3 regions of the Pelomonas margarita genome follow, and region 3 is predicted to be linked to each of the others. Evidence: predicted binding sites of a transcription regulator. Region 3 holds the regulator's gene; each other region holds the start of a gene.
The links. Region 3 encodes sigma-54, which starts transcription at its own class of promoters, with help from an activator protein. Its sites were predicted from a motif close to TGGCANGNAANCTGCTTT; they were not measured.
Positions count from the first base shown of each region.

Region 1 (2,262 bases), on a different contig from region 3:
TTTTGATGTGTTGCAGCCAGCTTACCAGCTGACCTCGCGGTCCGGCGTCGCGCCGATCTTGTGGATGGACAGGTCGGCGCCCTCGAACTCCTGCTCGGCATCCAGCCGCAGGCCGACGGCCAGCTTGATGATGCCGTAGACCAAGAAGCCGCCGGCCAGCGCCCAGGCCACGCCCGCCAGCGTGCCGATGAGCTGCGCGCTGAAGGCCACCCCGCCCAGACCGCCCAGTGCCTGCTGGCCGAAGATGCCGCAGGCGATGCCGCCCCACGCGCCACACAGGCCGTGCAGCGGCCACACGCCCAGCACGTCGTCGATCTTCCAGCGGTTCTGCGTGAGGGTGAAGAACTTTACGAACAGCCAGCCGGCCACGCCGCCGGTGACCAGCGCTCCCAGCGGGTGCATCACGTCCGAGCCGGCGCACACGGCCACCAGCCCGGCCAGCGGGCCGTTGTACGCAAAGCCCGGGTCGTTGCGGCCCAGCAGCACGGCCACCAGCGTGCCGCCGGCCATGGCCATCAGCGAGTTCACTGCGACGAGGCCGGACATCTTGTCCAGCGTCTGCGCACTCATCACGTTGAAGCCGAACCAGCCCACCGTCAGCACCCACGCGCCCAGCGCCAGGAAGGGGATGCTTGACGGCGGGTGCGCGCTCATCGCGCCGTCCTTGCGGTAGCGGTTCAGGCGGGGTCCGAGCAGCAGCACGGCCGCCAGGCCGATCCAGCCGCCCACGGCGTGCACGACGACGCTGCCCGCAAAGTCATGGAACTCCGCGCCCGTGGCCGCCTTCAGCCAGGTCTGCAGGCCCAGGCCCTGGTTCCAGACAATGCCCTCGAAGAACGGGTAGACGAAGCCGACGATCACCGTCGTGGCCGCCAGCTGCGGGCCAAAGCGGGCCCGCTCGGCGATGCCGCCCGACACGATGGCGGGAATGGCCGCTGCGAAGGTCAGCAGGAAGAAGAACTTGACCAGCTCATAGCCGTTCTTCTGCGCCAGCTGCTCGGCGCCGACGAAGAAGTGCGTGCCATAGGCGACGAGGTAGCCGACGAGGAAGTACGCCAGCGTGGACACGGCGAAGTCCACGAGGATCTTCACCAGCGCATTGACCTGGTTCTTTTTGCGCACGGTGCCCAGCTCCAGGAAGGCAAAACCTGCGTGCATGGCCAGCACCATGATGGCGCCCAGCAGGATGAAGAGCGCATCCGCGCCTTGCTTGATCGATGACTCCAACGCTGTCTCCTGTGTCGGTTCCCGGCTCCAGGCTTGGGCGATACGCACCAAGCCGAGCCAAACCGCACCGAAACAGCAAGTTCAATGCCCAGTCTTGATGCATGCGCATCGCCGGGCACGGGCGCCACGGAGGCACCGGAAGTTTTACTTTGGTGCGGTTGACGCACCTTCTTCGAACATTTGCGCACCGAATCCGAGCGTCCAGCGGCCATCCGCCCAGCGCACGACCGGCCGCTTGATGACGCTGGGTTCGGCCAGCATCAGCGCCGTGGCGGCCGCGTCGTCGACGACGGCGGCCTTGGCGGCGTCGTCCAGCTTGCGCCAGGTCGTGCCGGCGCGGTTGACGAGCTTGTCGCGGCCGAAGGCAGCCAGCCAGGCGGGCAGCAACTCGGCCGGCACGCCCTGCTTCTTGAAGTCATGGAAGGCGACTTCCAGGCCCCGCTCGGCCAGCCAGACGCGGGCCTTCTTGACGGTGTCGCAGTTGGGGATGCCGTAGACGATGATCATGGCGGCGACCGTACCATGGCCGGCATGATTGACTGGCTTGACGACGCCTCGCTGGACTTCCCGCCCACCACCCGCGCGCTGGGGCCCGACACCGACGCCCCCGGCCTGCTGGCCGCCGGCGGCACGCTGACGCCGCAGCGCCTGGCGGCCGCCTACCGGCGCGGCATCTTCCCCTGGTATGGCCCCGGGCAGCCGCCGCTGTGGTGGGCACCCGACCCGCGCATGGTGCTGAAGACGGCCGACTTCAAGCTCTCGCGCTCGCTGCGCAAGACGGTGCAACGCTTCATCGCCACGCCCGGCTGCGAGATCCGCGTGGACTTCAATCGCGCCGCCGTGCTGCAAGCCTGCGCCGAGACGCCGCGCGATGGCCAGAACGGCACCTGGATCGTGCCCGAGCTGCAGGCGGCCTACCTGGCCTGGCCGGCGCTGCACAGCGTCGAGACCTGGATGGACGGCGAACTCGTCGGCGGCCTCTACGGCGTCAACCTTGGGCGCATGTTCTATGGCGAGTCCATGTTCATGCGCCGC
Region 1 covers NZ_JBIGHW010000001.1:574,605-576,866, reverse strand. Annotated here, with positions in the region: gene ACG0Z3_RS02510 (ammonium transporter) at 22-1,227, opposite strand; gene ACG0Z3_RS02505 (Spx/MgsR family RNA polymerase-binding regulatory protein) at 1,372-1,734, opposite strand; gene ACG0Z3_RS02500 (leucyl/phenylalanyl-tRNA--protein transferase) at 1,759-2,262, shown strand, end outside.
Region 1: the regulator sigma-54 is predicted to act here: its motif matches at 1,300-1,317, upstream of ACG0Z3_RS02510 (ammonium transporter).

Region 2 (2,262 bases), on a different contig from region 3:
CGCGTGCAGACAAACAAAAAGGCGCTCCGAGGAGCGCCTTTGAGGTGGCCGCGCAGCGCGCGATGTCTGCGGGATCAGGCCGCCAGCTTGGCCTTGCTGCGGCGACGCAGGCCGGCCACGCCCAGCAGGGCGACGCTGGTCAGGGCCAGCGAAGCGGGTTCGGGCACGGTGTTGGAGCCCGAGGTGCCGCCGCAGGTGCCATTGGCGCTCACGGTCTTCGTGCAGGTCGTGCCATTCACGGCAAACAGCTTGAAGTAGTCGTCACCGTTGTTCAGCGTGCTGGCGCCGGTCGTGTAGCTGGCTGCGCTCGTGAAGCCGCTGTTGTAGGCGCTGATCAACCACCAGCTGGAGGTCTTGTTGCCAGTGTTGACGACGTTGCTGTAGGCCAGCGACGTGTCGGGCGTCACGCTGCCGTAGTTGCCCACAAGCTCCCAGCCGCTCATCGACGCGGCAGCGGCGCCGTTCAAGGTCGGAGCGCTCGCACCCGTCCAGCGGAAGACCGACAGGTCGACGGAAACGCCGGAGTTGGTGCCATCACTCGTGTAGCCAATGCCAATGCTGGACAGCACGGTGGAAGCGCTGAACGACAACAGAATGCTCTCGGTCTTGCCGGCGTTGTCCACGGCGTGGTTGGGAGCGGTGTTGCCGTCGGAGGTCAGGCCCCAACCCATGGTCTGGCCCTGGTGCGCTAGCGTCGAGGTTGTCCAGTTCCCTTGCACGAGACCCGTCGTGGTGCTGTTGGTGGCCGCGAATCCGCTCAGCGACACCGTGGTGCTGTCGATCAGTGCGCCAGACTCGTTGGTGGCAGTGCTGGAAGTGGTGGTGGTGCCGACTTTGTTGTCGCACGCGTAGGCAGTCCCCAGCGAGCACTTCTCGTAGTTCTTCACGCCAGACGTGGTGTTCGACTCGAACGTCCAGGCGGCGTGCGCGCTCGTCGAAACCAGGGCCGCAACCGTGCCGAGGGCCAGCAGACTCAGGCGGAGATTCAGGAATGTCATCGGGTGATCTTTCTGGTTTCAGACGCTTGTGACGTCGGGAGTTCGCGGGGTTTCAAGCAATCGTCGTGCCAAAAATAAAAACTGTTTTGACTCAATGACTTGCAAGAAGCTACCCCCTAGCTTTGGAGCGAATTGTAAGAAGGGTCGACAGGATTGAAGACCGGCTCGGCCCCCTCAGTTGAGGGTCGCACGCAGCTGTTTCGCCTCGTTGAGCGTGCCAAAAGTCGCGCCACCGCGCAAAGCGGCATCCAGCTCCTCGCGCGCTTCGCCCTTGCGGCCGGCCTGGGCGAGCACGGCGGCGAGGTGGTAGCGGATGTCGGGGTTGTCCGGGGCGCGCAGTCGGGCGTCGCGCAGCAGTTGCAGCGCGCGCTCGGCCTTGCCGGTGCGGTGGCTGGCCCAGCCGGCGGTGTCCAGCAGTGTGGCGTTGCGTGGGTCGCTCTTCAGCGCGCGCTCGGCCATGTCGACGGCGCCGGGGTCCTTGAGCTCGATCAGCACATTGGCCAGGTTGTTCAGCGCCACAGCGTTCGTCGGTGCGGCCTTGAGGATGGCGTCGTACTGGCGGCGCGCGCCGGGCAGGTCACCGGCCTGCACCAACTGCTCGGCCAGCGTGTTGCGCACGGCAATGTCGTTCGGGTTCTTGCGCAGCCAGGCGTCAGCCAGGTCACTGGCCGGCTTGCCGCCCTGTGTCGCCTGGGCGCGCATGAGGCGGGTCAGCGAGGTGGCGGACTTGTCCAGCTCGTGCGCCTTGCGCAGTGCGTCGAGCGCCGCCGCACCCTGGCCCTTGCGCTGCGCCGCCTCGGCCAGCAGGTTGTAGCCCAGGGCCGACTTGGGGTTGGCCTCGATGACCTGCCGCGCCCGCTGCTCGGCACCCGCCACGTTGCCCTGCGCCAGCTCCACGCTGGACAGCATGGCGACGGCGGCTGGGTCGTTGGGCGTGCCAGTGAGCGCCTTGTCCAGCGTGTAGGCTGCGGCCTTGAAGTCCTGGGCCTGAGCCTGCTGGCGCGCGACTTCGATCAGCCGTGGGGTGTCAAACGCGGCGCGGCGCGAGGCATTGACCAGGGTACTGCGCGCACCGGCCGCATCACCGTTGGCGAGTTGGGCTGCGGCGTAGGCCTGCAGCGCCTCGATGTCCTCCGGCAGCTTGGCCAGCAGCACCTTGGCCGCCTCCATTGCGCGTGGTGCCTGGCCCTTGCGCAGGTGCCAGGCCACCAGCGCAAAGTTGGCGCGCGTCTCGCGGGCGCCGCTGGCCGAGACGGCGCTGTCC
Region 2 covers NZ_JBIGHW010000001.1:796,197-798,458, forward strand. Annotated here, with positions in the region: gene ACG0Z3_RS03540 (PEP-CTERM sorting domain-containing protein) at 75-998, opposite strand; gene prsT (XrtA/PEP-CTERM system TPR-repeat protein PrsT) at 1,173-2,262, opposite strand, start outside.
Region 2: the regulator sigma-54 is predicted to act here: its motif matches at 1,052-1,069, upstream of ACG0Z3_RS03540 (PEP-CTERM sorting domain-containing protein).

Region 3 (2,262 bases):
AAGGCCCGCATCGACGAGCTGCTCAACGGCCTGCTGCATGACCTGTCCATCGAAGGCCTGCGCGACAGCCCGGCACCGGCGCTGTCCGGCGGCGAACGGCGCCGCGTGGAGATCGCCCGTGCGCTGGCCACGCAGCCGCGCTTCATCCTGCTGGACGAGCCCTTCGCCGGCGTGGATCCGATCGCGGTGCTGGAGATTCAGCGCATCATCAGCTTCCTGAAGGGGCGCGGCATCGGCGTGCTGATCACGGACCACAACGTTCGCGAGACGCTGGGCATCTGCGACCGCGCCTACATCATCAGTGAGGGCGCTGTGCTCGCCGAAGGCACGCCCGACGAGATCGTGGCCAACGCCGACGTGCGCAAGGTCTACCTCGGCGAACACTTCCGGATGTAGCGGTGAAACAGACGCTGCAAGTCCGCCTCAGTCAGCACCTCGCGCTGACACCCCAGCTGCAGCAATCCATCCGGCTGCTGCAGCTGTCCACGCTGGAGCTGCACCAGGAAGTCGAGCAGATGCTGGCCGCCAACCCGCTGCTGGAGGCGGAAGAGGAGTTCAGCGTCAGCGCACCGGAGCTGGCCACCAACGCGCCCGCCGAGAGCGGCACCGAGGCCTCGGCCGGAGAATCCGACGGCGGTGAGGCCGCCGAGTTGTCCGGCGAGGATTTCGGCGGCACCGAGCGCGAGGACTGGGAGAACGGCACCGAGCGCGACGACTTCGACGGCATCCGCGAGCTGCCCAGCAGCAGCTCAGCCGGCAGCGACGACGACGGCGAGCGCGAGAGCCAGGAGTCCGCCGGCACGACGCTGGCCGAACACCTCGCCGAACAGCTGGCCGGCATGACGCTGTCGCGCGAGGACCGCGCCGCGCTGCACGTGCTCATCGAGTCGCTGAACGAAGACGGCTACCTGGAAGACACGCTGGAAGAGCTGGCCGCGGCGCTGGTGCCCGACGACGACGAGGACTGCGAGCAACTGCTGGACCACCTGCGCATCGCGCTGCGCCTGCTGCAGAGCCTGGACCCCGCCGGCATCGGCGCCCGCGACCTGGCCGAGTGCCTGACGCTGCAATTGCGCGCACTCCCTCGCAGCGTGCCCCAGGTCATCGCACTGCGCATCTGCCAGGGTCACCTGGAGCTGCTGGCCCGCCGCGACATGCGCCGCCTGATGAACGAGACGGGCGCCGACGAGGCCACGCTGCGCGAGGCCCAGGCGCTGATCACGCGGCTGGAGCCCAAGCCCGGCCGGCGCTTCGCGCAGGGCGCCAGCGCGGCCATCGTGCCCGACGTCATCGTGCGCAAGGTGGGCCGCGAGTTCCGCGTCATGCTCAACCCCGAGGTGGCGCCCAAGCTGCGCATCAACGAGCTCTATGCCAACGCGCTGCGCGCCACGCGCGGCGGCATCAGCAACTCGCCACTGGGCGGGCAGCTGCAGGAGGCGCGCTGGTTCATCAAGAACATCCAGCAGCGCTTCGACACCATCCTGCGCGTCAGCCAGGCCATCGTGGAGCGCCAGCGAGGCTTCTTCACACACGGCGAGCTGGCCATGAAGCCGCTGGTGCTGCGCGAGATTGCCGACGAGCTGGGCCTGCACGAGTCCACTATTTCGCGCGTGACGACGGCCAAGTACATGGCCACGAGCTGGGGCACCTTCGAGCTGAAGTACTTCTTCGGCTCGGGGCTGAGCACCGAGGCCGGCGGCGAGGCCTCCAGCACCGCCGTGCGCGCGCTCATCAAGCAGTTCGTCGCGGCCGAGGACACCAAGAAGCCGCTGTCAGACAGCGCGCTGGCCGCCATGCTGGACGAACAAGGCATCCAGTGCGCGCGGCGCACGGTGGCCAAGTACCGCGAGGCGATGAAGATCGCGCCCGCCAACCTGCGCAAGGCGCTGTAAGGAGCTCGCATGATCCGCAACCTGTGCACGGCGCTGCTGCTGAGCAGCTGTGGCGGCATGGCCTGCGCTGCCGGCGCACAAGACCTGACCGGCGACGTCAAGACCTGCCGCCAGCAAGTGGACGCCGCGAGCCGGCTGCGCTGCTATGACGCGATCAGCCTGCCCGCAGATGCGCCAGCGGCCACGACCAAATCCGTCGCGCACGCAGCCGAGGCGGTCGCGAAATTCGGCCAGGAGGCCGTCAAGCCGCCCGCCGGCAACCCGCCAGCACTGCAGCAGGTCGAGAGCCGCATTCGCGGTCGCTTCCAGGGCTGGCGGCCGAACCAGCGCATGGAGCTGGAGAACGGCCAGGTCTGGCGCATCGCCGATG
Region 3 covers NZ_JBIGHW010000009.1:150,049-152,310, forward strand. Annotated here, with positions in the region: gene lptB (LPS export ABC transporter ATP-binding protein) at 1-396, shown strand, start outside; gene ACG0Z3_RS16710 (RNA polymerase factor sigma-54) at 399-1,892, shown strand; gene ACG0Z3_RS16715 (hypothetical protein) at 1,902-2,262, shown strand, end outside.